DNA from 2 places in the Clostridium sp. HCS.1 genome. Region 2 is predicted to be linked to the other one. Evidence: riboswitches for the same ligand, from Rfam matches in the RefSeq annotation. Region 2 holds a riboswitch; the other holds the start of a gene.

Region 1 (21,964 bases), 450 kb from region 2:
TGCTGCTAGCATTGATGGAGTTTTTAATAAGAATGGTTTAATAAGACATATAATGATACGTAAAGGCTTTACTACTAATGAAGTTATGGTGGTTTTAGTATCAACAAGGGAAAAAATTGAACATATAGATAAATTTATAGAATTAATAAAAGATAATGTAGAAGGTATAAAGAGTATTATCTTAAATGTAAATAAGGAAAATACTAATGTTATCTTAGGACAAAAGTGTATAACCTTATGGGGAGAAGACACAATAACAGACTACATAGATAATTTTAAATTTAATATATCACCACTATCCTTCTTCCAAGTAAATCCTGTTCAAACAGAAAAGTTATATTCAAAGGCTTTAGAATATGCAAAATTAACAGGAGAAGAAACTGTTTTTGATGCATATTGTGGAACTGGAACAATAACACTTTTCCTTTCACAAAAAGCAAAAAAAGTTTATGGAGTTGAAATTATAGAGCCAGCTATTATTAATGCTAGAGAAAATGCAAGAATTAATAATATAGATAATGTAGAATTCTTTGTGGGAAAATCAGAAGAAATAATACCTGAATTGATAGATAAGGGTATAGTACCAGAGGTGATTGTTGTTGATCCACCGAGAAAAGGTTGTGATATTAAACTTCTAGATTCCATAGAAAAAGCTAAACCTAAAAGGTTAGTTTATGTTTCATGTGATCCGAGTACTTTAGCAAGAGATTTAAAAGTATTAGAAGAAAAAGGCTATAAGACTGAAATTGTTCAGCCTGTTGATATGTTCCCACATACAAGTCATATTGAAACAGTGGCATTGCTGGAAAAAGGAAGATAATTGAGTACTATCAAATAAAGTTCTTCATTAGATAAAAAGTTCTTCATAGCCAGAGAAATTCTTGAATCATTTCAAGATTTCTCTGGCTTTTTTTATGTCTTTTTTCCTAACTTTTTTCTATTTCAATTTCTCCAATTAATGGATTTTATAACTTTGTTAGTGAATTAGTTATTCTAAGAATATCTTAACACTGAGAAAAAAATATGAATTTTGAATATCATATTGACAGGTGAACGATTGATAACTTACAATTAAGGTGAACGATTGATAACTATAATAAAGGTAAAGAATAGATAAGATTATAACTTATTATTCAAGGTAGGATGTATTTACATATTTAATTGGAGAGGTAATACAAACATTATTTTTTATTTTATCTGATAGAGCCTTTCTAAAATATTTGTGATTTAGATTTTAAAAATTGTCCTTTTTTACAGGATACATAAAAACTACGAGGTGAATTATATGCAAAAGATAGATAGAAAAAAACAGATACTTACAGAGTGCCTTGCACTTTTCTCAAAACACGGTTATGACGGAGTTTCCATGAGAGATATTGCAAAGGCAGTGGGTTTTCGTGAGAGTGCATTGTATAAGCACTATAAAAGTAAGCAGGAAATCTTGGATTCAATTTTTATTGAAATGAAAACTCATTTTGAAGAAGCATCAAAAGCAATTAAATTACCAGAGGGTAATGATTTTTCTACGCTTGCCATGGAGTATAAAAATCAGGGATTAAATGAACTAAAAAAACAATGTTCCTCTTTATTCTTATACTGGCTTAAAGACCATCAGGCAGTACAGTTCCGTAGATTGTTGATGCTAGAACAGTTTCGTCACTCAGAAGCAGAAAACATACTGAGGGAGTTTTTGATAGACGGCGCATTACAATATCAAACTGCTTTATTTGAAAAAATGATTGATATAGACTATTTTAAAGAGGTTGACTCGGAAGTGTTGGCTCTGCAATTTTACTCTCCCATCTTTTTGCTTCTATGTAAATATGATGGTAAGCCTGAAAAAGAAAAAGAAGCGTTATCCATTTTAGAAAGACATGTGGATACATTTGATTCAACCTATAGGAATAATGAATTAAAATGAAAAAATATAAAAAAGGAGATGTAGGTAATGATATGCCGTGTTAACAATACTAATCTTTATTATGAAAAGTCTGGTACAGGAAGACCACTAATTCTAATACATGGAAATGGGCAAACTCATAAGATTTTTGATAAGGCAATACCCTTATTGGCAGAAAGATTTACAGTATACGCAATAGACAGTCGTGGGCATGGGCAGAGTGAAGCTGTTATGGAATATCACTATGATGATTTTGCAGAGGATATAAGGTGTTTTATTGAAGAGCTTAAACTTCAGGGAACCATTCTTTATGGATTCAGTGATGGTGGAATTATTGGATTGCTACTTGCAGCAAGATATCCACAACTATTATCTCAAATTATTATTAGTGGGGCAAACTTATCACCAGATGGTATTAGAACAGGGTGGCTCAAACTTTTTAAGTTCATAAATGCAATTGTGAAAGATCCAAAGATGACCATGATGCTAACTGAGCCCAATATTACAGAGGAAATGCTTAGTAGTATTATAATCCCTACTACTATACTGGCAGGAAGTCATGATATGGTGAAACAAAATCATACGAAGTATATTGCTGATAGCATTCCAAATAGTAAGCTTCACATTTTGAAGGGAGAAGGACATGGAAGCTATGTCTTACACAGCACAAAAATTGTAAAGCTAATTTTGGAGGCAATAAAGTAAAAGAAGTAATAAGAAAACCAGGTATAAACATAAGAAAAATCTAATTGAAAATAGAGAGTACTGTTAATACGGAGGCGTTTATTAATGATAACTTCAAAAATATTTTATGAAAACATGGAAAGAGATTTTGTTTCTTGGGCGCAAACAGTTGAAGATATAAGAGCAGCATTTATAGTGGGCTCTAGGGCACGTAATGATCATCCTGCAGACCAGTGGTCAGATATGGATATTATTTTCTTTACATCAAGACAGAATTATTATCTTTCAAATAACCAATGGCTTAACAATATGGGGGAAATCTGTACTTCATTTGTCTCTCAGACAGAAGGGGGCGACCATGAATGTCTTACACTATTTAATGGTGGATGGCAAGTTGATTTTGTTATTCATTCATTAGATGACTTAAGGTATATTGTAAATAAAAAAATTACGCCAGATAATTTTTATCGAGGAGTAAAAGTACTTATTGATAAAGATAATGTTGCAAATTATATTATGCCTCAATATAGTATGGCTCCTAAAGGGAATATTTTATCAGAAGAAAAGTTCTTACAATCTATAAATATGTTTTGGTTTATAGCCCTATATACAGCTAAACAAATACTAAGAAATGAATTATGGGTTGTAAAAGTGAGAGATAACAATATGAAAGAACTCCTTCTTCAGATGATAGAATGGCATGAAAAGACAGTAAATGGAAGTGGTTATGATACCTGGCATGCAGGTCGTTTCTTATGTGAATGGGCAAGTAAAGAAACTCAAATTGAGTTACAGAACTCATTTGGTCATTTTGAGAGGATTGACAGTTGGAAGGCTCTAATGGCTACGATAAACTTATTTAAACGCTTATCACATGATATATCCCAAAAAAAGAAATTTTCTTATCCATATGCTGTAGAAAAAAGTATTTGTGATTGGATTAATAAAAATAGAGAATATTTGGGCTAGAAGCAGTGGGAATATATCAAAGATAAAAAACGAATATAATTATTTCTTTTAAAGTTAGGAATGTAAATTACTTTACATTCCTAACTTATTTTTAATGTTATTAATTTTTACACTTCTTCTTAAATAAAATAGCTTGGTCCCAAATGACATTATAAGGGGCTGGACCAACTAATGTTTTTTGATTTAAATACAATCTAAATCCTATAAATGCTTCTTGACAATTATCCACTCCATAGCAGCATCCTTTTGGATTTCCTGTACTATAAGGGATAACAGCTACACAATCTCCGCAGCCTCTTCTAGCCATTTTATACACATAATAGTCATCGGATACTTCACAACCCTTAGGGAAAAACTCATTTGCTGATCCTTCACAATCTGGTGAGTAAATTACACTGACACCATTAATTTTTTCAGCACCATAGAAACTTGCATTATAGTAAACTGCTTCCCCAGTTTTAGTGTGATTAACTCCGTAGACAATTAAAAAATCCTCATCAGAGGTTAATTGGAAATTATTTGTTTTCAAGTACAAGGCATCTCTACTTTCTCCTAGCACATTTACATCCATTAGAATTGCCTCGAAACTTTCCATAACCCAAAGATTAGTGTTTAGATCTATAGCTTCATATTCATTACTATCATATTTTTCAAGAATTTTATATCTTAAATAATTTAAATCGAATCGAGCATCAGGCAAAAGATTAAATTCTTTTTTTCTCCTTCTTGAACTGTATAGCCTTGATTTTCTAATGAATTAATAAATTCTTTTACTTTTTTCTCGTTGTTCTCTTCACAATTACAATAATCATAAGTTTGATCCATTTTTTTACTCCTTTTTTACTTTTATGCATAGTGTACAAATTAAGAAGTAAACTACTGAGGGATATTTTATTAACTTTATGATTGCATTTTGCCCAAACAGTATTTATCCTTAGGCGTAACAACCCCACTTGGATAGGGGAACTTCTATCTGTATTATACATATTATTTATTCTTTATAGTTATTATTATATGCTGAAGGCATAGAGGAGGTGCTTCTCTAAATTTAGAGAAGAAATAGTTTAATATGAAATACCTTGAAGGATTTTAAGTGAATATTATAGCGTGGCTTAGTTCTCCTCAATTGTAGTATGAGGGGATTTTTAGGATACTGAATATTAATACTAAAGAAGTCAATATAATATATTGAAGTAGATTATAGTATTATTCTATAATTAGAAAGTAATTAATTCTGAGGAATATCAAGGGGAGATATTAATTTAAAACATTGGGGGAATTTATAAAAATATTATTTTGAATTAGGTATTGCAGGTGCAAATTTAATTAATAAAAAGATAAGAGTAAAAAATTCTACTTTTGAGAGAGGTATTGTAAAATGATTGAATGGAGTGACAAATATAAAACAGGCATAGAACTAGTAGATGAACAGCATAAGGAGTTATTTAGATTATTTAATAAAATATATGATTTATATTTAAATGAGTTCTTAATGGATAAATATGATCAAATAATTACAGCTGTTGAAGAATTAAAAGAGTATACTAAACACCATTTTAAAGCTGAAGAAGAATATATGGTTTCAATTAGATACAATAAATTTTTTGAACATAAATTAAAGCATGAAGACTTTATAAGAAAAATAGATACTATAGACTACAATATTATTGATAATAACCAACAAAGTGAATTACTTGATATATTAAAATTTGTTTCTAATTGGTTGATTGAGCATGTTATAACAGTAGACAAGCAAATACCTGTAAAGTAAAATTAAAATCAAAATAATACATAAAATGTGAGTTTAAAATACCATTTATATTAATCCATGACTTCCTCAGATTAATAAATAAAATTTATAAAGTAAGTATTATTTTTAATCTTTATTAAATTAAGCTATATTTAAGAAATAATTCTTATTTATTGTTCCGTAATTTTTTTATTAAATTATCTTAGATAAATTGGTTTCTAATGGAAGCTTAATATAATATAAATTTTCCTTATTTAGAAGTTGAATCTAATAATGAATAAATGCAATATCATGAATTGTGATTTCTAGAACAAATAATTGATATAAATACTCTTCTTTAATAATTTCAATTCAAGTAAGCTCTTTCTTAATTCTTTAATATAATCTTAAAGTAATCTATGAATAATACCCAAACAAACTACAAGTTGATTTTTATATTATACATTAAATTTTTCTTTAGAAAGTTAATGTATAAATTAATAATAAATACTTTTCATGTAATTATTTATTATTAAAAAAATATAAAATATTATAAATTTGTAATAAATAAGTATCAATATAAATAATGTTAAAAATATGTAAAGTATGGATATTGAGTAAAATTTAGTGATAAATATGTTATAATATAGGTGGAATTTAATTTTTTGCTTAAGTAAGGAGGGAAATATATGGGATTAACTCATACGGCAGCAAGGAAGGCATTAGGTGTAACTATAGATGGTATATTGAAATATGTAAATAAAGATAAAGAAAAAAATTTATTGAAATTAGTAGATATATCAGAACAATTTCTAGATGGGACTTTTAGTAAGGAAGCTTTTGATGGAGCTAGAAATCTTATAAAAGATCCTAATGGAAAGTGGATGAAATATTTAGACAGAGCACTAAATGAATTAAATCCGCATGTTATAAAAATGACAGCTTTAAATTTAGGATTTGAAGCAGGTTTTAGTGGATACAAAAAAACACTAGAATTGCAAAAAAAGTATAACTGTAATATACCGTGGATTATACTTATGGATCCAACTAGCGCTTGTAACTTAAAATGCACAGGATGTTGGGCAGCAGAATATGGACATAAACTAAACTTAAGCTTTAAGAATTTAGATAGTATTATAACTCAAGGAAAAGAGCTTGGAATTTATTTTTACATGCTTACTGGAGGTGAGGCATTAGTTAGAAAAAAAGATTTAATTAAGTTATGTGAAAAACATAATGATTGTGCTTTTCATGCTTTCACTAATGGTACTTTAGTAGATAGAGAACTTTGTGAAGAGATGGTCAGAGTTGGAAACTTATCATTATCTATTAGCCTTGAAGGATTTGAGGAAGTTAATGATGATAGAAGAGGAAATGGAATTTTCAATAAAGTAATGGATACTATGGATTTATTAAAAGAATATGGATTAATCTTTGGTACTTCTATATGCTATACCAGAAAAAATATAGATGTAGTAACATCTGATGAATTTTTAGATTTAATTATTGAAAAAGGATGTAGATTTACTTGGTATTTCCACTATATGCCTGTTGGAAATGAGGCTGATATAGACTTATTACCAACAAGTGAGCAAAGAAAGTATATGTACAAGAGAGTAAGAGAAATTCGTTCAATGGAAGGTGGAAAACCTATATTTGCAATGGATTTCCAAAATGATGGAGAATTCGTAGGTGGATGTATAGCAGGGGGAAGATGTTATTGCCATATAAATCCTAATGGAGATGTGGAACCATGTGTATTTATTCATTATTCTAATGCTAATATACATGATAAGAGTCTTTTAGAATGCTTAAAGCAACCTATTTTTATGGCTTATAGAGAAGGACAACCTTTTAATGAAAATCATTTAAGACCTTGTCCTATGCTAGAGAATCCAGAGTGTTTACAAGAAATTGTTAAGAAGACAGGAGCTAAATCAACAGATCTTATATCCCCAGAATCAGTAGAGCACCTATGTGGAAAGTGTATAGAATACTCAGAGAATTGGGGAAAAGTTGCAGATAAGCTGTGGAAATAAATTATAAAAATATAGATAAAAGAGGGGACTGACCAACTAAAAATTAGTGGCCAGTCCCTTTTTGTATATATAGCTTAGTTGAAACATAACAATTACTAGTTTTCATTAATTTATTTAAATTTTCATTCATTTTGGTAGTGTTACTAGAGGTTACTGAAGTAGCGAATATTAGAAAATTGATAATATTATTGAATTATTATTGTAAGTATATGAATTATTATTGTAAGTATATGAAGGATTATATAAAATTATAATAAGATTAAATGTTGAAATTAAATAAACTTTATTACAAGAATTAATTAAATGTATAAGGAGGAATAGTTTTGTTATTTATGTTGATTGTGAAAGCATCAAAGAATTCTGAAGCTGGAAATCTACCAAGCTCTGAGCTTATTGAAGCTATGAACAAGTACAATGATGATTTAGTTAAGGCTGGAGTACGGGTTATGGCTAAAGGACTTCAACCAAGTTCTAATGGGATTCGCATATCATATCCTAAACCAGGGGAAAAGCCTGTTGTTACAGAGGGGCCGTTTACTGAAACAAAAGATTTGATTGCTGGTTTTATTCTTATTGATGTAAATTCTAGGGAAGAAGCTGTGGAATGGGCTATGAATATGCCTGATCCTCAAGGATATGGAGAAGGTCAGATTGAATTACGTCAAGTGTTTGATTAAGTACTAATAGATGTATTTAATTATTCAATTAGCAGATAGACAAGAAATTGAAAGAATTTATAACTCTCTGATTCAAGAGGAAAGATTAGATAAGTAAAAATCATGGCTAGATAATAGTGAAAGTGCAATAGAGTAGTATTTATTCTGTTGCACTACTTTTTTATGGATAAAGTACGATAAAGAAAATATAAAATAGAGGATTGAAAATATTTGAAGTTTTCATACTTAACATATAATTATGTATTTACTAATATTTCTTAAATAGATATATAAAGGAATAAAAAAATTATTTAAAATAGGGAGCGGGAAATTAATTGGATACGTCTAATAAGTGTAAGCACCACAAGAAAGGAGGTAACTTATGGATTCCCTTTCGGTACCAAAGGAGAATAAATCGGTTAAAGGACAGAATATAGAAAAAGAAATTCAAAGATTAATGGATACTTATGGTAACGATGTATTAAGGACATCTTATATGTATCTGAAAAACTTACAGAATGCTGAGGATGCTTTCCAAGAAGTGTTTATTAGGGTTTTTAATAAACTTGAAAGTTTTAAAGGGGAAAGCAGTGAAAAAACATGGATAATTAGAATAACCATTAATGTATGCAAAGATATGTTACGTAGTTCATGGCTCAAGAGAGTGCTGCTTACTGATAAGTTGAAAGATAAGAATGTAAATATAGGAATTGAAAACAGAATTATTAAAATAGAAGAAAATAAAATTTTATTTGAAGAGGTAATGTCCCTATCACATCGATTTAAAGAGGTTATAATACTTTACTACTACCATAATTGCAATACAGCGGAAATAAGTAAAATTTTGAATGTTGCTGAAGGAACTGTAAGAAGTAGACTACACAGAGCAAGAGAAATACTTAAAACCAAGTTAGGAGGGAGGATTGATTGGAGTGAATAAAATCAGGGACTTTAAAAATATAGCGGATGATATCATGAAAGATGTAAAAGTTGATGAAGATCTTAAGAAAAAGACCTTGCAAAAATGTCTAAAGAAAAATTATAGGCCAATCAACAAAGTACTGATAGTAGCTGCATGTTTTCTCTTAATTATTGGAATAGCAAATATATCTCATATCCTGCCATTAAAGAATCAAGAGAATCTAGATATAACTCCTGAAAATAATCTTATGATGAGTGTTGATGATACTGAGTCAATTCCAGAGAATTCTGGTAACAATATACTAAATGCTGAGGAAGAGAAAAGCTGGGTTATAGATACACTTGATAATGCAAAAGGAGATTTTGAAAGTACTTTTATTATACCTACTTATATTCCAGAAGACTATGAGCTTGAAAAAATTAATGCATATGGTTTTGAGGAAGGAAAGGCATATAAAATTATTCTTAATTACTTTTCAGGAGATAAATCTTTTATGATTATTCAAGAAAAAGGACAAGTAGAAAATAAATTTGCTAATTATGAAGAATTTGATATTAATGGAACTATAGGGTTTCTAAATAAGAATATATCAACAGAGGGAGAAAATGAAGACAGTATGAATATTGAGCTACATTGGTTTAAAGATGAGGTTCACTATTTAATTAGTGGATTAATAACACAAGAAGATGCTATTAAGATTGCAAGATCTATGAAATAAAAAATAAATTGGAGGTATGATTTTTATGAAAAAAATTAATATTTTAAGGGCTCTTATTTTTGGAATAGGTATAACTGTATTATCATCCAATGTAGTGTTTGCAGAAACAAATCAAGATAATAAAAATGCTTATCAAACCATAGAAATTGCTGTTGTTGACGAGAACTTAGCTAAAAAGCAAGAAGAAATTGATTATATTGTATTTAATAAGAATAGTAAGGAAATTGAGGAAAAAGGCTTCACTGTAGTAAGTACGGGGATGGTTAATAAATTTGTAGAGGTTAGAATAGAACCTTATAATGAAGAAAATGCTGAATATCTATATAGTATTCTTGGAAGAGATATGGTTAATGTTGTTGATGGTAAAGAAGCAGCACTACTTGAAACAGATGAAGTTTCTCCAGATGTTGATTTATCAAGTCCATCATTTTCTGCTACAGCAATTGATGAGAATATATTAAATAAACAAAGGGAGATTGACCAATATGTAATTGAAGGACAAGAAGCTATTTCAGATGACATTATTTACTACGATACTACTGCTGAACTTTATAATACAACAACTGCTGTTAAGGAAGAGAAATCTAGCGGCTTGACATTACCTTTATTAATAGTTTCTGTTTGTGCACTTGGTGGCGTTGCTATTCTATCAACAAGAAAAAAAGCTAATTATAAAAGATAGTTTTAGAAATATAGGTAGCAGTAAGTATTTATACTTGCTACTACCTATAATTTTACTTAAATCAAAATGGAAAGTATGAATAAGTTTATAAAGGGCGGAAAATATTATGAGGATTAGAAATGTATGATTAGTAATGAAGGATTAACTTAATATGATTAAGGTTAAGTTAATAGAAGTGAATATATTAGGTACTATTATATATTAAAAAAAGCATCTCATAAGAGGTGCTTTTTTAGATTATAATTTTTGTACGTTCACAGCCATAGGTCCTTTTTCATTTTCTGTAATGTTGAAGGTTACATTTTCGCCTTCATGTAAAGATTTTTCAGAACCTTTCTCTTTAATTTGTGAGTAATGTACAAATACATCATTCCCTTCATTGCATGATATGAAACCATACCCCTTTTCACAATTGAACCATTTAACTACTCCTGTTATTTCTGCCATGATTTATCCTCCTTACTATATATATCATTAAATAGTATCTGCTAAAATTAATATTTTAAAACCTTTGTAAATAAAAAACGATTTGATATAAAAAATTATTAATGAATATATGGAAAATCATTATTATTTAATATGAATTATATACAGTCGAATTTTTTAGGTATATAATAACATAATAAAATAGTTTTTAGGAGGATAGGCATGGTTTTATTTGAAGTAAACTATTTCTCAAATACCTTAGGAATTAATACTAAGTTAAATGTACTTTTGCCTCAACAAAAGTCAAATGAAATAGATGCTAAGGAAAGTATTAATAAGAAAGGACAACCAGTATTATATTTATTACATGGTATGGGAAATGATGAAAGTGTTTGGATGCGTAGAACATCTATAGAAAGATATGCATCACAATACGGATTTGCTGTAGTAATACCTACAACTCAATTAGGTTGCTATACAGATACTACATATGGAGCTAAATATTGGACTTACATATCAGAAGAACTACCTAAGTTTTGCAAAGAATATTTCAACAACTTTTCAGATAGAAAAGAAGATACTTTTGTTGCTGGTGTTTCTATGGGGGGGCATGGTGCTCTTAAATTAGCATTAACTCATCCTGAAAAGTTTAAGGCAGCAGCATCATTATCAGGTCCTTTAAATATAGCTAGTGAATCAATGACAGAAGGCTTTAAGAATAAAAGAAAGTCTTTTTGGGAAGGAGTATTTGGACCATTAGAAAATATTAAAGGGTCAAAAAATGACTTAATATATCTTTTAGATTCCTTGTCAAAAGATAATGAAATTAATAATTTACCCAAAATATATTCTTGGTGTGGTACAGAGGACTTTCTATATAAAAATAATCAGGAAATGGAAGAAAAAATGAAGGCTTTAGGAGTAGATTCTGAATTTAATTACTCAGAAGGAGAGCATAATTGGTCTTGTTGGGATAGAGAAATACAAAATGTATTAAGATGGTTTGATGAAATAAGAAATAAATAAAAAATACGAATACATGTTAATAAATTTAAATAAAAATAGATAAGCCTATTTTTATTTAAATTTCATTGACAAAAAATAATAATGTTCATATAATATGGATATAATGCTAAAAAGTAATCCGATAGGGATTATGTGTAATCTTAATAAAGGTAGATTTAGTAAGGCTTTGAAAGAAAAAGTTCTTTGTTTCTCAAGTATTAATTGCACCTTAATTAGAGTGTAATAATAAAATAGAAGGAGTTTCTTATTATATTAAATAGATTAAGGATTTATATTATTTTATAACAATTAAAGAGGAATAGGGTTTATTTAACTTCGGATCTTAATAAGAGACGATTTTTTATTATAGTGGAATTTATAAAAAGACTATACTATAAATATCTTTTGCTAAAAATAATTATTTTATGGAGGGTAAATATGAAATTTAAGAAAATATCAAAATTATTAACAGTAACAATAGCTACAGCAATGTTATTAGCAGCTTGTGGTAATAAAGTAGATAATAATAGCAATACAGGAGGAACTTCCTCACAATCTGATTCATTTATATACGGTATTGCTGGGGATCCAGGAAACTCAGTAAATGTTATAACAACTAGTGATCGTTATGGATTAATGACTATAAAAGCATTATATTCACCTTTATATATGTATAATGCAGATGGAATTAATTATTTTCTTGCAGAAAGCATGACTCCATCAGAAGATAATTTAACTTATACAGCTAAGCTTAGAAAAGATGTTAAATGGAGTGATGGAGAAGCATTTACAGCTGATGATGTTGTGTTCACTTATGAACAAATGTTAAAAGAAGAAAATGCAGGATGGGCATATAGCCAATTAATTTTTAATGGAAAACCAGTAAAAGTTGAAAAAGTAGATGATTATACAGTTAACTTCATACTTCCAGAAGTTAGTGCTCCAGCTATGGAACTATTAGCTAATATATTCATTATGCCAAAGCATATTTATGAAGGAGAAACTAATTTTGAAAATAGTGAAAAGAATGCTACACCAGTAGGAACTGGTCCATATAAATTAGCAGAATATAAAGCAGGACAATATGTTAAGTTTGAAAAAAATGAACATTACTTCCTTGGTGAAGCCAATATACAAAATGTAATATTTAGAATAATACCAGATGCTAATACAGCTAAACTTGCTTTACAAAAGGGTGAAATAAATGCTTTATCTGTTCAATCTAGTGATTTAACTGATTTAACAAAAGGAGATAATTTAACTCCATATAAGTATGATGAAGGTAGAGTTGCTTATGTAGTTATTAATTCAAACTCAAAAAAATTACAAGATAAAAAAGTTAGACAAGCTATTTTTTATGGAATGAATAGAACAGATTTAATAAATGCTGCTTTTGGTTCAAAGGAATATGCAGAGGAAGCTTATACATTCTTACCAAACGGGAACCCATTCCATACAAATGATGTTGAACAATATAATTTTGATCAAGAAAAAGCTAAAAAGTTATTAGAAGAATCAGGGGTTACCAATTTAACAGTTAAGCTTGGATATACTTCAAATGATGTTCCATCTCAAAAAGAAGCTACAATAATTCAACAAAATCTTAAAGCAATAGGTGTTAATGTAGAATTAGCAGGACAAGAAGGAACAGCTTTAAGTCAACAAATGCTTAATGAAGATTCAGATTATGATATGTTTATTGGTGGATACATCATGGGAATAGATCCAGATACATTTAACTCATTATTTACTTCAGAAAGTAAATACAATTATAGTCACTATAAAGACAAGGAAATTGATGACTTATTTAATGCTGGTAGAGTTGAAACTGATGAAGCAAAAAGAGTTGAAATATATAATAAAGTTCAACAAAAATTACAAGATAACGCATACTTCTATCCAATGTTAGAAAACAAGAGAATAGTAGTTATGAGTTCTAATGTAACAGGAGTTGATGAAGCTAAATTAGTACCAGTTTATACTTTTGAAGATATGTCAAAATTAAGCTTTAAGTAGAATTTTAATTTTAATGAAGGTGCTGCATATTGCAGCACCATATAATTTTTGTCGGGGAAGTGATAATGATGGCTAAATACATTTTAAAGAGAATACTTCAAGCTATTCCTTTAATACTACTAATTTCAATAATTTGTTTTACATTAATTCAATTAGCACCATACAATGCCATTGATACAATGATTACTCCAAAAATGTCCCAGGAAACTGTAGAGCTTATAAAAGCAAAATATGGTTTTGATAAACCTGTATATATGCAATATTTATTATGGCTTAAAGGAATTTTTAGTGGACAATTTGGATATTCAATAATTACTCATGAAAGCATATCTAATGATTTAATAGCAAGAATTCCAGCAACTGCTATATTAGTATTCCCGTCTTATTTAATCGCATTTATAATTTCAATAGTTTTAGGCTTATTAGCAGGATCTAATAAAAATAAATTGGTAGATAAAATTATAGATGGATTTTGTTCTATTGGAATAGCTATTCCTAGCTTTTGGTTTGCAATGATTATGATATTTATCTTTGGATATAAGTTTTCAATATTACCTATATTAGGAATGAACACTATTGGAAGAGAAGGATCAATAGGAGATTTCTTATTACACTTTGTAATGCCTTGTATAGTTTTAGTAGTAGCCTTTTTACCTGATTTAATAAGATATGTGAGATCTTCTACAATAGGACAAGTTTCTGAAGACTATGTTATGGTTCAAGAAGCTTTTGGAGCAAGTAAATCAGAAATATTATTTAAACACGTTTGTAAAAATGTGCTTTTACCTATAATTACAAAACTAGGAATGGCTCTCCCTATGCTTATTACAGGAGCCATGATAACAGAAACTGTTTTTGGATGGCCAGGAGTTGGACCTTATTTCGTAAATGCTGTAAGATCTTTAGATTATCCAATTATTATGGCAATTCTATTGCTATCATCAACTTTAGTTATACTAGGAAACTTATTGTCAGATATACTTTATTCATTAATAGATCCTAGAATAAAGGAAATGAGGTAGCGTAATGGAAAATAGAAAATTAAAAAATAGAAGATTAAAAAATAGAAGATTAAAAAACTTTGAAGATGAAATTAAGCATAATAAGAGTGCTTTATTTGCTATGTTATTTTTAATATTTATAGTATTTATATCAATATTTGCCTTTATAATTCCAATAGATCCTGACTTAACTAATACATCTAATATTCTTCAATCACCTAGTTTAGCTCATATATTTGGAACTGATGAATTAGGAAGAGATTACTTTGTTAGAACTGTATATGGAGGAAGAGTTTCATTAACAGTAGGAATTTTAGCTATGATTATATCTACTAGTATTGGAGTAGCTGTAGGAACCATAAGTGGATATTATGGAGGAAAGATAGATAATATTTTAATGAGAATTGTTGATATAATATCATCTATTCCATGGATGATATTAGTAACAGTAATAAGTATATTTTTAAAACCAGGATTACAAGCAATTATAATAGTTATAGGTTTATTTTCATGGATGGAAACTTCAAGATTAGTACGTGCAGAAACTCTCTCAATTAAAGAAAGAGAATATGTGCTTTATGCAAAATCTATTGGAGAAGCTTCAGGGAAAATAATATTTAGACATATTATACCTAGCGTTTTTCCAACAATAATTATTGCTTCAACATCTAGTATTGCAGGTGCAATAATGACTGAATCTTCCCTAAGCTTTTTAGGCCTTGGAATTCAGCCGCCAATGTCATCTTGGGGAAACCTTCTTCAAAATGCACAAACTAATCTTCAAAGTGCCTTATATATGGCATTAATACCAGGGATATTAATAATTTTAACTATATATTCATTCAATAAATTAGGAAATGTATTAAGAGTCCTTGTAGAACCTAAAATTTCAGGAGGTGAGAACTAATGGATAGAGATAATAGCCTTCTTAGTGTAGAGAATTTAAAAACCAATTTTAATATTAAAGATAAGAAAATTGAAGCTGTAAGAGGTGTAAGCTTTAATGTTAATAAAGGTGATATATTAGGGATAGTTGGAGAATCAGGAAGTGGTAAAAGTGTTCTTATGAAATCTGTAATGAATATATTACCTGAAAATGCGAAAATAGAAGAGGGAAAAGTTTATTTTAATAATATAGATATTTCAAGCATGAGCAAAAAAGAATTGCAAAGTATTAAGGGAAAAGAAATAGCTATGATTTTTCAAGATCCTATGACTGCTTTAAATCCATTAAAAAAAGTAGGAGATCATTTAATAGAAGTATTAGTGAGACATAAAGGCATAAATAAGAAAGCAGCAAAGATAATAGCATTAGACATTTTAAAGCAAGTAGGAATACCTATGCCAGAAAAGAGAATAGATCAATATCCTCATGAATTTAGTGGAGGGATGCGTCAGAGAGTTTTAATAGCCATGGCATTAGCATGTAATCCTAAGCTTTTAATTGCAGACGAGCCTACTACAGCCCTTGATGTAACTATACAAGCTCAGATTTTACAGTTATTAAAGAACTTAAAAGAAATTAATGATATGTCAGTTATATTAATAACTCATGATCTTGGAGTAGTAGCAAGCCTTTGCAATAGAGTAATTGTAATGTATGGTGGATTAATAATGGAAGAGGGGCTTGTGGAGGAAATTTTCTATGAAGCTAAACATCCATATACTAAGGCTTTACTTAATTCAATACCTAAAATAGAAGATGATGAAAAAGCAAGACTTAAGCCTATAAAAGGTTCTGCACCATCTCTATTAAATCCACCAAAGGGTTGTCCTTTTGCAAATAGATGCGAATTTGCCTTTGAAAGATGTTTTCAAGAAATGCCTAATTATAAAAACTTTAGTGAAACACATAGATCAATGTGCTTTTTAGAAAAATAAATCTAAGATTGGGAGGTGTTAGAATGTCTAATGATATATTAATAGAAGTAAAGAATTTAAAAAAGTATTTTCCAGTAAAAAATGAGTTTTTAAGTGGGGAAAAAAAATACGTTAAAGCAGTAGATGGAGTTTCTTTTAATATTAAAAAAGGAGAAACCTTCGGACTTGTAGGTGAATCAGGTTGTGGTAAATCAACTCTTGGAAGATCTATTACAAGGCTTTATGATACAACAGAAGGAGATATAATTTTTGAAGGAACAAATATAGCTAAGCTTTCTAAAAAAGAAATGAAAAACTTTTATAGTAAAATTCAAACTATATTTCAAGATCCATATTCATCTTTAAATCCGAATATGACAGTTGGAGAATTAGTAAATGAACCTTTAGCATTGCATACTAAATTAAATAAGGATGAAAGAAATAAAAAAATAAAAGAATTACTAGACATGGTTGGATTATCAGAGGCAGATATGGATAAGTTTCCTTATGAATTTAGTGGAGGACAAAGGCAGAGAATAGGAATTGCAAGAGCCATATCTACTGAACCAGATTTTATTCTTTGTGACGAGCCTATTTCTGCATTGGATGTATCTATTCAAGCTCAAGTGGTGAATATGTTAGAAGATTTGCAGAAAAAATTAAAACTAACATATCTTTTTGTTGCTCATGATTTATCTATGGTAAAGCATATTTCTGATAGAATAGGAGTAATGTATCTTGGAAAAATGGTAGAAATATCAGATAGTAATGAATTATATAAAAAGCCACTTCACCCATATACAAAAGGGCTTTTATCAGCTATACCAATAGCAGATCCTAAGAAGGCAAATAATTCAGAAATAACATTAATAAAGGGAGATGTGCCTAGCCCTATAAATATTCCATCAGGATGTAGATTTCATACTAGATGCCCTTATGCAACAGACATATGTAAGACTGTGGAACCTGAAATGAGAGAGATAGAAAAGAATCACTTTGTAAGCTGTCATTTATATTAAATTCACAATATTAAGTATTGTATAAAAAATGTGAAAATATATCTATTGACATAGGTGGAAAATAGTAGTAAAATGTATATAAAATTAAATAAATACCTCACTTAGCAGTGGGGTAGAGGCGCAGAATTTAACAGTCTTTAGTGGAGCTTGAGAGTGCTATGAAGCTATTGAGAAGGAAATTTTGCCGAAGCTTGTAATATATCTCGATATTACTTGCTGGGTCTGTAATTAATAGTTGCAGGACTGTCTTAATAAGCTTTCCCGGTTTATTAAGTTGTGCTATCTCAAATGGGAAGATGAGGGTTAAGTGTCTATGAATTGATCTTGAGCTTTATGGCTCAATTATTTTTTAGAGTATCTTATCCGAAATATTTAAGATAGCACCAACCGAGAGGTTGGTTTTTTTATTATCATAAAGGAGAGGATAAATATGAAGAAAAAATTATCATTATTAATTTTAGCTGTAGCAACAGCAGCACTAACATTAACAGGTTGCGGATCAAGTAATGCAAATAATTCTGGAGAAGATGTATTTAGAGTTGGAATGGAAGCAGGATATGCTCCATTTAACTGGACTCAAATGGATGATTCAAATGGAGCTGTAAAAATAGATGGAAGTTCTGAATATGCAGGAGGCTATGATGTAGAAATAGCTAAGAAAATAGCAGATAGCTTAGGTAAAAAATTAGTAATAGTTAAAACTGAGTGGGATGGACTTGTTCCAGCATTAACATCTGGAAAGATAGATGCAATAATAGCAGGTATGTCACCAACAGCAGAACGTAAAGAAACAATAGACTTTACAGATGTTTATTATAAATCAGATTTAGTAATGCTAGTTAAAAAAGGCAGTTCTTATGAAAATGCAGAAACATTAAAAGATTTTTCAGGTGCTAAAGTAACTGCTCAATTAAATACTTTCCACTATACAGTTATAGATCAAATTCCAAGTGTTAATAAAGTTACAGCAATGGACAACTTCCCTGCAATGAGAGTTGCACTTGAATCTGGAGTAATAGATGGATATGTAACAGAAAGACCTGAAGCATTAAGTGCACAAATGGCAAATGAAAACTTTAAAATGGTTGAATTTAAAGAAGGATTTGTGACTTCAGAAGAAGATACAGCAATAGCAGTTGGCCTTCAAAAGAATAGTGATTTAAAAGATAAGATAAATGAAACCTTAAAAGGAATTTCTGAGGAAGATAGATTGAAGATAATGGATGACGCAATTAAAAATCAACCAGCAGCTCAATAACAATAAAGGGGGTCAAACTGATTTATTATAATCAGTTGCCCCTATTTCACATATAAGGAGATTAGAAGATGACTCTAGAATGGTTAATAAAAATAATTACAAATAACTGGCCTATGTTTATACGTGGGGCAGGAATGACATTACTTATTTCTATAGTAGGTACTTTAATTGGTTCATTAATTGGACTTATTGTAGGAGTAATAAGAACAATACCAATACCTGAAAGAGGTATAAAAAAGGTATTATTAAAGATAATTAATATAATTTTATCAATTTATATAGAATTCTTTAGAGGAACTCCAATGATTGTTCAAGCTATGGTAATTTACTATGGTTCAGCAGCAGCCTTTGGAATAGATATTAATAAAATTGCAGCAGGTTTATTTATAGTTTCAATTAATACTGGAGCATATATGTCTGAAATAGTTAGAGGAGGTATTGTTTCTATAGATAAAGGTCAATTTGAAGCAGCTCAAGCTATTGGAATGAATCATTTTCAAACTATGACTAACATAGTATTACCACAGGTAATTAGAAATATATTACCAGCAACAGGTAATGAATTTGTAATTAACATAAAGGATACTTCAGTATTAAATGTTATTTCGGTTTCAGAGTTATTCTTCCAAACTAAGTCTATAGCTGGAAATAACTTTAGATATTTTGAATCCTTCTTTGTAGCATGTATATTATATTTCATAATGACATTTACAGTTACAAGAATACTAAGATATTTAGAAAAGAAAATTGATGGACCAGAAAACTATATAATATTAGGAAATCAAATGCAGGTTTCTAAAATAGAAGATAAAGCTAAGAAGAATAATATAATGGCTTAAGGAGGAATTAATATGGAAAAGATTATAGAAGTTAAGCATTTAAGTAAATCCTTTGGAGGCCATGAAGTTTTAAAGGATATTGATTTTTCAGTAAATAAAGGAGAAGTTATTTGTATAATAGGTTCATCAGGTTCTGGGAAATCTACATTATTAAGATGTATAAATCTTTTAGAAAAGCCAACAGGTGGAGAAATAATATATAAAAATGAAAATATATTAGATGATAATCATGATATATATAAATATAGAACTAAATTAGGAATGGTTTTCCAACAATTTAATTTATTTAATAATCACAATGTTTTAAGTAATTGTGTTGTTGGACAAGTAAAAGTTTTAGGAAGGTCTAAAGAAGAAGCAGAGAAAGTAGCAATGAAATACTTAGATATAGTAGGTATGGGTAATTATATAAATGCTAAGCCAAAACAATTATCTGGAGGACAAAAGCAAAGAGTTGCTATTGCAAGAGCTTTATCTATGGAACCAGATGTTATTTTATTTGATGAACCAACATCTGCTCTTGATCCAGAAATGGTTGGAGAAGTTTTAAAGGTAATGAAGGAATTAGCAGAAAGTGGACTTACTATGCTAGTAGTAACTCATGAAATGGGATTTGCTAATGAAGTGTCAGATAGAGTTGTATTTATGAATAATGGAGTCATAGAAGAAGAAGGAACTCCAGAAGAAATATTTAATAATCCTAAAAAGGAACGTACTAGAGAATTCTTAAAAAGAACATTTAAATAATATTAAAAATTAATAAGAGTTATTTCAGAATGACTTATGAAATCAATGCTGAAAGGACTCTTATTTTTTATTACTATTTTTCTAAATAGTAGTGGGAATTATTCGAAAATAATATAGTAATTATAAAACATGTTCAAATATAAGGGGGAAAAATGAAAAAGAAAATAAAAAATAAGAGAAAAACATTGAAGGTTTTTGTTGCCAAATTCTTGGTTTTAACATCAACAATACCGTTAATAGTAATTGCTGTTGCCAATTTTTATTCATTAAATAAAAATATCATAAATTTAAGAAATTCTATTATTAACAAAAATATTAATTCTATTAATGAAGCATTAGAAACTAATGACAACAATAGCATAGGAGATGTTAATTTTTTATCTAAGGATGCCAATGCTAAAGGGATAAAAGATAATAAGAATAATGAAGCAGAATGGCTTGAAAAGTTATTTGAAAGTTATATTAATACTAAAATGGGTATTTCAAATGTGTATATGGGAAGCGAAGATGGTAAATTTATCATGGCTCCATATGAAGATACGGGTGGGAATTATGATGCAAGAGAAAGAGATTGGTATAAAAATTCTATAAACAATCCGGATAAAGTAGTGGTCTCAGATCCTTATGAGGATTACACAACTAAAAGAACTATGGTTACATACTCTAAAGCTGTATTTAATGATACTGGTGAATTACAGGGGGTAATTGGAATAGATAAAAATCTAGAATATTTATCTATTCTGATAAAAAAAATAGAAGATTATAATAATGCTTATTCTGTAATTTTTAATAATGATGGGACTATTATAGCTAATGAAGAAGTAGATTTAATAGGCAAAAATGAAGTTGATATTCCATGGATTAAAGAGGTTATTAAAATTGAAGACAATAATAGTGAATACATAAAAATAGATAATGAGTTCTATTTAGTTTCTAAATCTATAAATATACAAACAGGATATATAACTTGTGTATTTATACCTTTAAGTGAGACTATCAAGGAATATTTTTCAGAGTTAATAATTCCTTTAATTGTTTTTATAGTAACACTAGCAATTGTAATAATTGCTTCAAGGAATTTTATTAATAAGTTAGCTAAACCAATAAAAGGTGTAGTTGTATTATTAAATAAGATTAAAGGTGGAGATTTTACAGAAATATCGGAAGTGAAAAATGAATATAATGAAGAAGTAGCAGTTATGATTAATGCTGTAAATGATCTTTCACATGAAATGGGAATACTAATTTCAGGTATTCAAGATGAAGCAAATAGAGTTAATGATGGAAGTAGCACATTATTTGAAATAACAAAAGAGTCAAGTAATGTAGGAGAAGAAATAGCCACATCAGTTCAAGAGATAGCAGAAGGAGCAACTAATCAAGCAATACAATTAGATGATGGTGTTAAAAAAATTGGAGAGTTAGAGCAGGAAATAAATAAATCAATAATAAGCTCAAATAAGATGCTAAAAACTTCATCTGATGTAAAGCTAT
Region 2 (12,306 bases):
CATGAAATCTTGTCCTTTATCGTATATTGATTTTTATATCCAAATTTCATTTCCTGGTACTTTGTTGAATTTGATTCATATAATCCCCCTATAATAAATAAACCCAATGGTATCAATTCTCCTATTAATAAGTAAATCCAAAGTTCCATAATACACCTCTCTCTATTAGTAATTATACATAATTTATCATATTATTATAATATTATCCTAATTATTTTTATTATGGCAATATAATTCAAGCTAGTTTTCATATTATTAATAAAATACTATAAAATAGCACTCTATATTTTATATGGTATAATTAATAAAAAAAAGATTGGAGTTGATAATGTGGAAAGGTTGGACTTGCCTCATATAGGTTCTAGAAATATTAAAACTGCTCTATCTGTTTTAATATGCCTTATATTCTGGCCAAATTCTCTTTTTGCAGCAATCGCAGCTGTAATCTGTGTTCAAAGTACAGTGGAAAACTCACTAAAAATAGGTTTTAATAGACTTATAGGAACTTTAATTGGTGGTTCCTTATCACTGATACTTTTATATATTATTAATGGAAATCACCTTCAGAGGTTCTTACCTATAATAGTTGCTGCAGGAGTTTCATTAGATATTTATATTTGCAATTTAATAAGAAAACCTTCAGCAAGTTCTATTTCATCAATTACATTAATGGCAATATTAATTATCCAGAGTTCTAATGATCCTTTAATGTATGCTGTTCATAGAACTGTTGAAACTGCCTTTGGAGTAATAGTTGCAATTTTAATTAATAAGTATATTCATCCTCCAAAAGAGAAGAATAATGTTAATGAGAATGACTAAAGATATAATAATTAAAATAGAATAACTAAAGATAAGGAGATATAATATGAATTTCAATTTCCCAAGCATTGGACTTAGAACAATCAAAACTGCTATTGCAGTGTTTCTATGCTTATTATTTTTCCCAAGCGAACCATTTTTCGCTTGTTTAACAGCTGTTTTTTGTGTTCAAGATACAGTTTCTAATTCTATTAACATGGCTATAAATAGAGCCTTGGGAACAGTTTTAGGAGCTGTGGTTGGACTCATATTTCTACTAATATGTAGATTCTTTATTTACAATATATCTACATATTTTTTTAGAAAATTCCTAGTTTATTTTACAATTGCAGTAGGGATTATTATAGTAATTTACTTATGTAATGTAATTAAGAAAAATGGTGCTATAAACATAGCATGTATAGTTTTTCTAGCAGTTACTACAGTTCATGCATTTGGTAATCCAATTTATTATACTCTTAATAGAATTATAGAAACCTTATTTGGTATATTTATAGCTTTGATAGTTAATAAATTTATATTACCACCTAAATAAAAGCAGAGCTTTTATAATTGATAATGGGTAATGCACAATGCATTCTTTAAAGTGTAAAACATGAAAATAAGGAGAAGAATTCCCTTTATCTAATTTTTCTCCCTATCTCTTACTTCTTCTATATTAACTCTTACCTATTTAAACTTCTCTTGTTTCGTGCTTTAAGAATTCTTTTTCTTCTTCATTTAAATACGGGCTTAGTTTTTCAAATACCATCTTGTGATAATCATTTAGCCAAGTTTTTTCTTGTAATGATAGCATTTCTACATTAACCCCTTCTAAATCTATTGGGCAGTAGGATATAGTTCTAAATTTATAGAATTCCCCAAATTCTTCTGATACTAAATCTTTTTCTACTATAATAGTATTTTCAGTTCTTATACCGTACTTTCCTTCTTTATATACACCTGGTTCATTTGTTATGACCATTCCTGGTTCTAATTCTGTTGAATTTCCCATAGGTCTTATAGCTTGAGGCCCTTCATGAACATTTAAGAAGAATCCTAAACCATGACCAGTCCCACATTTATAATCTATTCCATAATCCCAAAGGGGCTTTCTTGCTAATACATCTAAATTAAGACCTGTAGATCCTCTTAAAAATCTAGCTGTTGATAATGCTATGTGTCCTTGTAATACTAATGTATAGTCTCTTTTTTCTTCTTCTGTAATTGGACCTAATATGAATGTTCTTGTAATATCAGTAGTTCCATCTAAATATTGAGCACCTGAATCTAAAAGAAACATACCTTCTGGCTTTAGTTCATAATCACTAGCTTCTGTTGCTGAATAGTGCATCATAGCTGCATGTTCTTTATAACCTGCTATAGTTCCAAAGCTATCTCCTTTATAATTTTCTCCTTCTGCTCTAAAGTCTCTTAATTTATTACTTGCTGATATTTCGGTAATCTTTTCTTTTCCTATATTTTCCTTTAGCCATTTTATGAATTTAACCATAGCTACTCCATCTCTTACTTGAGAGATTTCCCAATTAGCTATTTCTACTTCATTTTTTATAGCCTTTAAATTAGTAGTTATATTAGTTTCTCTTATTAACTTTACTTTATCATTCAAAGCTGTAAATATTTTAGCATTTAATCTCACTTCATCGAAAATAACCGCTCCATTTAAAAGTTTTACATCCTCTTCAATTTCATCATATTCTTTAATTATAAAACCTTCATTATAAAGCTTATTCTTAGTTATATCATCTAATTTATTATTATTAATATAAAGTTTAGCGTAATCTTTTCCAACTACTACATAAGCTAATGCTACAGGATTAAACTTAATATCATTACCTCTTATATTACATAGCCATGCTATATCATCTAAAGAAGATAATATATAAAAATCTCCCTTTTTACTTTCCATATTTTTTCTAACTTCCTTTAGCTTTTCACTAGAAGATTTCCCTGCATATTTTTCATCATGAATAAATATTTTATCTTGAGGTAGCTCTGGTCTATCAGTCCATATATTATCTAATAAATCATTACCCATATTGATATTAAAGCCAATTTCCTTGGCAATATTTAAGTATCCTTCATATTCTTTAACTGAAAATACCTTCCCATCAAAGCCCAAAGTTTCATTAGCCTTTATGTTACTTCTTATCCACTCTTCAATAGTTGGATAACCTGGAGTTCTTATTTTCATAAGAGAAATTCCACTACCATTAAGCTCCTTATCAGCTTGGATAAAATATCTACCATCAGTCCAAAGATATGCTTCCTTCCTTCCAACTAAAAGAGTACCTGCTGAACCAGTAAAACCAGAAATAAATTCTCTACCTTTAAAATATTCAGCAACATATTCACTTTGATGTGCGTCACTACTTGGAATAATATAATAATCTATATTTTCTCCTTTCATAACTTCTCTAAGCTGTTCTAAGTTATTCATGCTTTTGCCCCCTAATTCTATTTTCAAAATATTTTTACTATATAATTTACTATAGTCTATAATATATAACTTTTCAATTTATTATACATACCCATCTTTTTAAATGAAATTTAATCTAAAAAAAGGAGCTGCCTTAGCAACTCCAATTTATTATTCTACTTTTTTCCCAAGGATTTGTACTCCTAAGTAAACTGCTATAAGTGCTATTGGAAGTACTATATACCATTGTACTCCAAATCCTGCTGGTATATAACCAAAGACTATAGTAATGCCAGATACAAATAATGCATACCACATTTGTGTATTAACGTGAGCTATATGATTACATCCAGCTCCCATGGATGAAAGAATTGTAGTATCTGATATAGGTGAACAATGATCTCCAAAAATTGCTCCAGTTAATACTGCACTTGTACTAACTATAACATAACTCATTTCTGGATTCATTGAATAAGCTAATGGAATTGCTAAAGGCATTAATATTCCCATAGTTCCATAGGCTGTACCTGTAGCAAAGGATATTATTGCAGATAATATAAATATTAAACTTGGAAGTAAAAAGTTTGGTAATGAACCTGAAAGTAATGTAACTAAATACTTAGCAGTTCCTAAATCTTTAATTACTGAACTCAATGACCAAGCTAATAATAATATTACTCCTGTTATTAGTAATGGTTTCATTCCATCTATCCATGTTTCTATTGCTTCTTCAATAGTAAATATCTTCTTACCTACTCCCATAGCTATAGCAACTATACTTGCTACTATAGCAGATTGAAATAATGCTACTGATGCATCTGATGCACTAAAAGCTTCTTGTATTGCCCTAAAGGATAGTGGAGAGTTTGTCATTATTTCTTGTAATGCTATATTTTCTCCAGTCATTATAGAAGAATATCCACTATAATAGAAGCAAATTAATGCAGTAGCTACTAATGTTCCTATTGGTATAATAGCATTCCACACACTTAATTTAATTCCTTCCTTAGGCTCAAGCTCTGAATGTTCTATACTTGAATTTAATATATTATTTTTACATTCTTTTATTTCTTTTCTTCTGGCTTCTATTTCAGCCTTATACATAGGTCCAAAATCCTTTAATAAGAAAGATGTAATAAATACGAAAAATAAAATTAATATATTATAAAATCTATATGGAATAGTTTGTAGGAAAACTCCAAAAGCATCTACTTGTTGTCCTACACCATTTATAAAAGCATCATTAATTAATCCTACTTCTAAGCCTATCCAAGTTGATACAATTGCAAGGCCTGCTATAGGTGCTGCTGTTGCATCTATAATAAAAGCAAGTCTTTCTCTAGATATTTTCATCTTATCTGCCACTGGTTTCATAATAGGTCCAACTATTAATGAGTTTGCATAGTCATCAAAGAAAACTGTTAATCCTAATAAAAGTGTAACTAATTGCGCACTCTTAGCTGTTTTTGCTTTTCTTGCTAGAGCTTCTGCTATAGCCTTAGCTCCACCCATTTTAGCCACTAAATGTATAACCCCACCTATTACTAATACCTGAAGTATTATACCTGCATTCCATGGATCAGCTAATGAATTTAAAACTCTTGATACAAAATCTAAGAAAGAATTAATTAAAGCCATTATAAAGGAATTATCTACTAAGTTAACTAAAAAAGCTCCTACAATTGTTCCTATAAATAATGATATTATTACATTCTTAGTTAAAAAAGCTAAAGCTATTGCAACTATTGGTGGTATTAATGTTAAGAATCCATAATGATTAGCATTAGCTGTAGCAGTGTCAACTTCTGCTGCAAAAACCACTGAAGTGGATAGCAAAACCATCAACAAAGTCATTATTAAAACTTTGATTTGTCTTTTGTTTTTCATACTAAGTCCCCCTTAAAGTCTTGTAAATAATTAAAGGGCAGAATTTTTTATTTATTATTTTTATAATCTTAAAATATATAAATATAAAAATAGTTTTCCACACATTTAAAGAAAATATAATATTATAAATAATTAAAAAAGCCTTGAGTATCAACTCAAGGCTAGAATATGCTTACTAAAAATAAGATTAAATTCCCTAAGTGATAGCTCCCCACAAATTTACTTTGTGACAGTGATACATATATTCTATGTAACCCCAGCCATATGATATTAAAGCATTAATCATACGCTTCGGCGATAATTCCTTTCCTATTAAATCATAGTGCTTATCTCATTAATAGTACTTTTAAGTATCGCGCCTCTACCCCGTCTTTATTTACATTTAATTTACATAAATATTGTACAATTATTACTTGAATTTTGCAACCTATATCTATAATTGTCTATAAATTATTTTTAGCCATAAATTCTTCAATTTCATCTATAGTTTTAATCATTTCTTTAGTTAATACTTCATGTCCTTCTTCTGTAATTAAAACATCATCTTCTATTCTTATGCCTATTCCTTCTTCTTCAATATAGATACCTGGCTCTACAGTATAAACCATACCTGGCTTAAATATTACATTTCTATTTTCAAGTTCTATATCATGAGTATCCATACCTAAACTATGTCCAATACTATGGTAATAGTATTTTGATACCTCTTCTTTATTTGTAATAAGGCCTAATGAAACACATTCTTCAGCAATCCATTCCTTAGCTTTTTTGTTTAATTCTAAAAAGCTTGCTCCTGGTTTCATTTCTGATATTACTCTTTCATTTACTTTAAGAACTGCGTTATAAACTTCCTTTTGTCTTTCTGTAAACTTACCACTTACAGGGAATGTCCTTGAAATATCTCCATTGTAATACTTATATTGAGCTCCTAAATCAAATAAAATTAAATCTCCATCTTTTATTTCAGAATCATTAGTTACATAATGTAAAACTGTAGCATTTTTCCCTGCTGCAGCAATAGTTTTAAATGCTAAATCTTTAACTCCATTCTTCTTACATACAAAGTCAAAATAGGCTTCTAGCTCATATTCCTTAATTCCATCTTTAGAATTTTTCATAAGCTCTTTTACACCTTCTATAGTTATAGCTATAGCTTTTCTTATTCTATTAACTTCTTCTTCAGTTTTTATAAGTCTTAATTCTCCTATTAATCTATAAGCATTTAATATATTTATATTAAAATACTTTTCTTTAATTTCCTTTATAAAATTATATGACTTATTTTCCTTCTCTAAATCTAAATATATATTAACCTCTTCTTTATTAAGAATAGTTCTTTCTATAAAACTATTAAAATCACCTAAGTAATTAACCTCTTCAATTCCACAAATATTGAATACCTCTTCTTTTCTTATAGTTTTACCTTCCCACTTTTCTCTAATAGCATCAACTTCTTTTATAAATAAATATTCTTTAATTTCTCCATTTATTTTAGATAAAACTAAAATATGTTCTTCTTCTTCAATGCCTGTTAGATAATAAAAATTTCTATTTGGTGTAAATTGATAATTCTCATCAGCTGTTTTTTTAGGTGCTTTACCTGCAAACAGTATAAGTAAAGAATTATCTTTAATTTTATTTAATACCTTATGTCTATTATCTTTAAAAAAATCTTTTTTCACTTTAACACTTCCTTTATTATTCCATAGCTAATACTTTAACACTTACTACATTTTTTAATCCCCTTAACGTATTTACTAAATGCTTTAAATCTTTTTTCATATTTGATATATCTAATGTTATTGTTACATTAGCTGCCATATTTATTGGTATATCCTGATTAATAGTTAATATATTTCCTTTGTTAAATGCAATGCAATCTAAAACCTTAGATAAGGTTCCAGCCTCATGTGATAGTAAAACAACTAAGGTTATCTTCTTACTATTTAACCCCTCTGTCATTGGAAATATATGATCTTTATACTTATAGTAGGTACTTCTACTTATTCCTGTTTTCTTTACAGCCTCACTTATATCTTTTGCTTTTCCCGTCAAAAGATTCTCTTTAACTTCTAGTACCTTTATGAAAATTTCTGGCATAATTTTATTGCTTACAATATAAAATTTTTCTGAAGCCATTCCCTCACCACCCTTAGTAAAATAAAAAAGCTATATAAATTTTATTATATAGCTTATCTAAACTAAAATACATATTATTCCTAAAGTTATTTATATCAATTTTTTAGATTTTTTACTTCTATTTATATATACCTTTAAAACTGATACTATAATAGAAGTCACTCCACCTAAAGCAAAAAATAATTCTATATTATTAAAAAATAGTCCTAATACTACTCCTACCCCTACACCATAGACTAAATAAATTGATAAAACCTTTATCTCATCATCTGTTAAAAATAAATTTTCAATCCATTTCATCTATTTCCCACTTCCCTCCTTATTCTTATAAATATATTATAATTCACTTTCATTATTAACTAGTTACAAAAATATTACATATTTATTATTTTTTATATTTTTGAATTATTTGCAATAATTTACATCAATAGTTTTGAAACTAAGAAAATTGATATTATTATAGCAGTTAAATCAGCTAATACCGCAGCCCATAATGTATGCCTTATTTTCTTTATTTGTACCGCTCCAAAATATACAGTTATAGTATAAAAAATAGTTTCAGTAGTTCCCATAATTACTGATGCTATTAGTCCTATGTAGCTATCTGGACCATAAGTCTTTACTATATCGGTCAATATTCCTATAGCACCACTTCCTGATAGAGGTTTAATTAAAACCAAGGGGATTATTTCTTTAGGTAGTCCTATTAAACTACCTACTGGTGCTATCATATTATTTAATAAGTCTAATAACTTTGCTTCTCTAAAAATATTAACTGCAATTATCATTGCTAAAAGATATGGAAATATATTAAGGCAAACCTTCAATCCTTCCTTAGCTCCTTCAATAAACCATTCATATACCTTTTTACCCTTAATCATCCCATAAGTTATAATAATTACTACTATTATAGGGATTATACTTTTTGTTATATACTGAAACATAAATAAAATCCTCCTTAAAAGTATCTTTGTAATATCTTACAAAGAACTACTCCTGTAATAGCAGCAAATGTACTTGCTAAAACTGCTGGCAAAATAATTGATCCAGGATTACTAGAACCTACTGCTGCTCTTATAGAAATAACTGTTGAAGGTACTAACTGTATACATGCTGCATTTAAAACTAAAAATAAACACATATCATTAGAAGCTGTACCCTTTTCCTTATTAAGCCTATCCATTTCCTGCATTGCCTTTATTCCAAAAGGGGTTGCTGCATTACCTAATCCCATCATATTTGCTGTTATATTCATAACTATAGCACCTAAGGCCTTCTCATCCTTAGCTGCTTCCTTAAAAATAATCTTTAAAAGTGGCCTTAATAATTTTGCTAATTTGTTTGTAAATCCACTTTTTTCTGCTACCTTCATAACACCACACCAAAAGCACATAAGTCCAACCAAGCCTATAATCATAGATACTGTTGAATCTGCAGAATTAATAATGGATTTTGATATAACCTCTCCATTACCTGTAAATAATCCCACCAATATTCCTAAAAATATCATAATAAACCATATATAATTTATCAAAATTCCACCTCTTACTAATTTCTTCTATTAATATATGACTTGAATATGCTATTTATTAGTGATAGGATGAATATATGTAATATAAATTATGTTTAAATACATAAAGGAGATAATTTATGAAGGAATCAAATTTAAAACTAGCTCAACAAGATATAGATGATGCTCTAAAAACAGTAGAAGATATGGTTAGCTTTATTGATGAAACTGATCTTCCAAAAGAAAAGCTAAGAGAAAAATTTCTTACTTTAACTGAAAAAGTTCAAGAATTAGAAAACATATTAAAAATTGAAGGTATTATATAATCGTACATAAAAAACAATGGATTTGTTAGATTATTATTACAAGATAACATTTTAATAAATTCTAAGAAATTAAAAAACAACTTCCTTAAGAAGTTGTTTTTTTTGACCTTAACCCAAATTTCTCAATGATTAGTTACCCATTCTAATCAAATATACTTATATTATACACAGTTGAAATTTGAAAACGTTTAATGACTTGTAGTATTAATTATAACATGGTTTTTATTTCCTAACAATACATAACTTCTAAAAAAATTGTAAACATTTATTAAATATTTGTAAATATATCCAAAAATGATATTATTTATAAAAATAGAAGTGTAGATATTAATCTACACTTCTATTTAAGTTCTTATTTACAACTATCTCTTTCTATTAGTGTATAATCAAGAACAAATTGAGATTCCTCTAATTCTCTCTTACTAAGCATTTTAATAAGCATTCTCATAGCTACTGATCCCATATCATAACTTGGTTGTTTTATAGTAGTTATCTTTGGATAGAACTCAGATGACATATTGTTATCATTAAATCCAATAACGCTTACGTCTTCTGGTACTCTCTTTCCTACTTCTCTTAAGGCATTTATAACACCCATAGCAATTTCATCTGATGCGCAAACTACTGCATCATACTCTTTCTTGCTATCTTCAAAGTATTTTACAGCTTCGTATCCACTTTTAACTTTTAATCCTCCAAAGTATACTAAGCTCTCATCTACATTGATATCCTTATCATTAAGTGCTTCTTTATAACCTATGTATCTATCTCCCCAAGCATTCATATTCTCTTTTTTTGCACCTGCAAAAGCTATTTTAGATAGTCCCTTGTCTAAAAGATAGTTTGTTGCTTCTTTTGAGGCCTTAGTATTATCTATAGTTACACTTGGTAAACTTTCTTCTTTATCTTTAGTTTCTACTAAAACAGTAGTTAAATTTAATTCATTAATAATATTTAAAGTTTCTTCTTGTAGAGATGAGCTCATATAAATAACCCCATCAACCATTTTTTCTCTTAGTACTCTTAAATATTCTTTTTCCTTTTCAATATCAAAATCTGAATTACATAAGATGACGTTATAATCATAAATATTAGCCACATCTTCTGCTCCCCTAACTATCTCAGGATAAAATCCACTTGATATGTCAGGAACTAAGATTCCTACTGTCTTCGTTCTTTGAGTTTTTAAACTTCTTGCTACAATATTAGGTCTATAGCCTAGCTTATTAATGGCATCTAAAACCTTTTTCTTCGTGTCCTCGTTTACAACATCTATGTCGTTTAAAACTCTAGAAACAGTAGCAATTGATACTCCAGCTTCTCTAGCAACATCTTTTATAGAAGTAGCCATAACACATCACTCCAATTTTTATTTTTTAATCTTTTTTATCTCATTTTAACAATAATTATACTATTTGCAAATACTTTATACAATATTCTAAGTTATTCTTTATAATAACTCACTATAAAATAAGTAAAAAGTTAGAAATTCTATAGAAACTTCTAACTTTTTAACATAAAATTATTCTACTTAATTACTTTAACTGTCATATTTAATTTTTCACCATTAATAACAGTTTCAGTGTAATCAGCATCTTCATTTATAACAATTTCTTGAGTTAATGTTTCTCTCTTTATTACATCTGAATATTTGTTAATGATATTAATTAACATATCATTTCCTGCAACAAATAATTTTATCTTATCTGCAACTTCAAAACCTTTTTCTTTTCTCATATTTTGTATCTTTGAAGTTATTTCTCTTAATTGTCCTTCTTCTTTTAATTCTTCTGTAATTGTAGTATCAAGAACAACTCCGATTTCACCTTCGCCAGCAAAAGCATATCCTTCTAAACCTTGCATAGTTACAAGAACACTTTCACTATTTAATACTATATCAGTTCCATCTACAGTAATAGTTTCAGTTTCACCTGATTGTAATTTTTGAGCTAATTCCATTTGGTTTCTTGAAGCTATTTCTTTTCTTATTCCTGGAATTAACTTACCATATTGTCTTCCAAGAACAGGCAGGTTAGGCTTGATTTCAAAGTTAACATGTTCTGATAAATCAGCTCCAAATTCTACAGTCTTAATATTAAGTTCATCTTTTATAATATCTCCATAATAAGCTGGAATAGCTGCTGTTGAAAGTAACATCTTAGAAAGTGGCTGTCTATTCTTAATATTAGCACCATTTCTAGCACTTCTACCAAGTTTAACTATTGTATAAGCTAAATCCATTTCCTTTTCTAAGTTTTCATCTATTGCACTTTCATCAACTGATGGCCATGAACATAAATGTACACTTTCTGTAGCAGATTTATCTAATCCTACAACTAAATTTTGATAAATTTCTTCTGTTACGAAAGGTACAAATGGAGCTGCTATCTTAACTAAAGTAGTTAAGACTCTATATAATGTAACATAAGCACCAATTTTATCATCTGATAAATCTTCTGACCAATATCTTGCTCTATTTCTTCTTACATACCAGTTTGATAACTCATCTGTAAAATCTTCAATAGCTAATGCAGCTTGAGTTATTTGATATGATGCTAAGTTTTCATCTACTTCCTTAATTAATGTGTTAAGCTTAGACATTATCCACTTATCCATAACATTTTCTGATTTGAAATCTTTATAGTCTAATGGATTAAACTTATCTAAATCAGCATATAAAACATAGAATGAATATACATTCCATAAAGTGCTTAAGAACTTTCTTTGAGCTTCTTGAACATCATCAATAGAGAATCTTGTTGGAAGCCATGGTGCGCTTGCAGTATAGAAATGCCATCTTGTAGCATCTGCACCTTGTGAATCTAATACATCAAATGGGTCTACTACATTTCCCTTTGACTTAGACATCTTTAAGCCTTTTTTATCTAAAACGTGACCTAAAACTATACAGTTTTCAAATGGATTAGTATCAAATATAGCTGTTGAAATAGCTAATAATGTATAGAACCATCCTCTTGTTTGGTCAACAGCTTCTGAAATAAATTGAGCTGGGAAGTTCTCTTCAAATAGCTCTTTATTTTCAAATGGATAGTGTAATTGAGCAAAAGGCATAGATCCTGAATCAAACCAACAATCAATAACTTCAGCAGTTCTAGTCATTTCTTTTCCACATTCAGAACACTTAAGCTTAACACCATCTATATATGGTTTATGAAGCTCTATATCCTCTGGAACATTAATTC

What was found. Region 2 has a riboswitch for lysine ahead of ACFYH6_RS00650 (Na+/H+ antiporter NhaC family protein). Riboswitches for the same ligand answer to the same signal wherever they lie in the genome.
Region 1: it holds a riboswitch for lysine, as region 2 does, so the genes downstream of both, ACFYH6_RS16680 (transporter substrate-binding domain-containing protein) here and ACFYH6_RS00650 (Na+/H+ antiporter NhaC family protein) in region 2, are expected to answer to the same signal.

The regions. Positions count from the first base shown of each region.
Region 1 covers NZ_CP170704.1:3,465,659-3,487,622, reverse strand. The annotation lists gene rlmD (23S rRNA (uracil(1939)-C(5))-methyltransferase RlmD) at 1-820, shown strand, start outside; gene ACFYH6_RS16765 (TetR/AcrR family transcriptional regulator) at 1,286-1,921, shown strand; gene ACFYH6_RS16760 (alpha/beta fold hydrolase) at 1,949-2,605, shown strand; gene ACFYH6_RS16755 (aminoglycoside 6-adenylyltransferase) at 2,690-3,553, shown strand; gene ACFYH6_RS16750 (hypothetical protein) at 3,654-4,253, opposite strand; gene ACFYH6_RS16745 (hemerythrin family protein) at 4,932-5,324, shown strand; gene ACFYH6_RS16740 (radical SAM protein) at 5,972-7,321, shown strand; gene ACFYH6_RS16735 (YciI family protein) at 7,654-7,998, shown strand; gene ACFYH6_RS16730 (sigma-70 family RNA polymerase sigma factor) at 8,360-8,917, shown strand; gene ACFYH6_RS16725 (DUF4367 domain-containing protein) at 8,910-9,617, shown strand; gene ACFYH6_RS16720 (hypothetical protein) at 9,643-10,299, shown strand; gene ACFYH6_RS16715 (cold-shock protein) at 10,537-10,746, opposite strand; gene ACFYH6_RS16710 (alpha/beta hydrolase family protein) at 10,948-11,751, shown strand; gene ACFYH6_RS16705 (ABC transporter substrate-binding protein) at 12,169-13,746, shown strand; gene ACFYH6_RS16700 (ABC transporter permease) at 13,815-14,768, shown strand; gene ACFYH6_RS16695 (ABC transporter permease) at 14,773-15,654, shown strand; gene ACFYH6_RS16690 (ABC transporter ATP-binding protein) at 15,654-16,628, shown strand; gene ACFYH6_RS16685 (ABC transporter ATP-binding protein) at 16,652-17,626, shown strand; lysine riboswitch at 17,732-17,916, shown strand; gene ACFYH6_RS16680 (transporter substrate-binding domain-containing protein) at 18,057-18,884, shown strand; gene ACFYH6_RS16675 (amino acid ABC transporter permease) at 18,953-19,723, shown strand; gene ACFYH6_RS16670 (amino acid ABC transporter ATP-binding protein) at 19,736-20,470, shown strand; gene ACFYH6_RS16665 (methyl-accepting chemotaxis protein) at 20,623-21,964, shown strand, end outside.
Region 2 covers NZ_CP170704.1:132,158-144,463, reverse strand. The annotation lists gene ACFYH6_RS00670 (SdpI family protein) at 1-149, opposite strand, end outside; gene ACFYH6_RS00665 (FUSC family protein) at 331-822, shown strand; gene ACFYH6_RS00660 (FUSC family protein) at 869-1,357, shown strand; gene ACFYH6_RS00655 (aminopeptidase P family protein) at 1,496-3,262, opposite strand; gene ACFYH6_RS00650 (Na+/H+ antiporter NhaC family protein) at 3,413-5,128, opposite strand; lysine riboswitch at 5,325-5,500, opposite strand; gene ACFYH6_RS00645 (aminopeptidase P family protein) at 5,572-6,810, opposite strand; gene ACFYH6_RS00640 (ACT domain-containing protein) at 6,827-7,267, opposite strand; gene ACFYH6_RS00635 (hypothetical protein) at 7,358-7,567, opposite strand; gene ACFYH6_RS00630 (spore maturation protein) at 7,687-8,211, opposite strand; gene ACFYH6_RS00625 (nucleoside recognition domain-containing protein) at 8,226-8,801, opposite strand; gene ACFYH6_RS00620 (hypothetical protein) at 8,918-9,103, shown strand; gene ACFYH6_RS00615 (LacI family DNA-binding transcriptional regulator) at 9,456-10,454, opposite strand; gene ileS (isoleucine--tRNA ligase) at 10,631-12,306, opposite strand, start outside.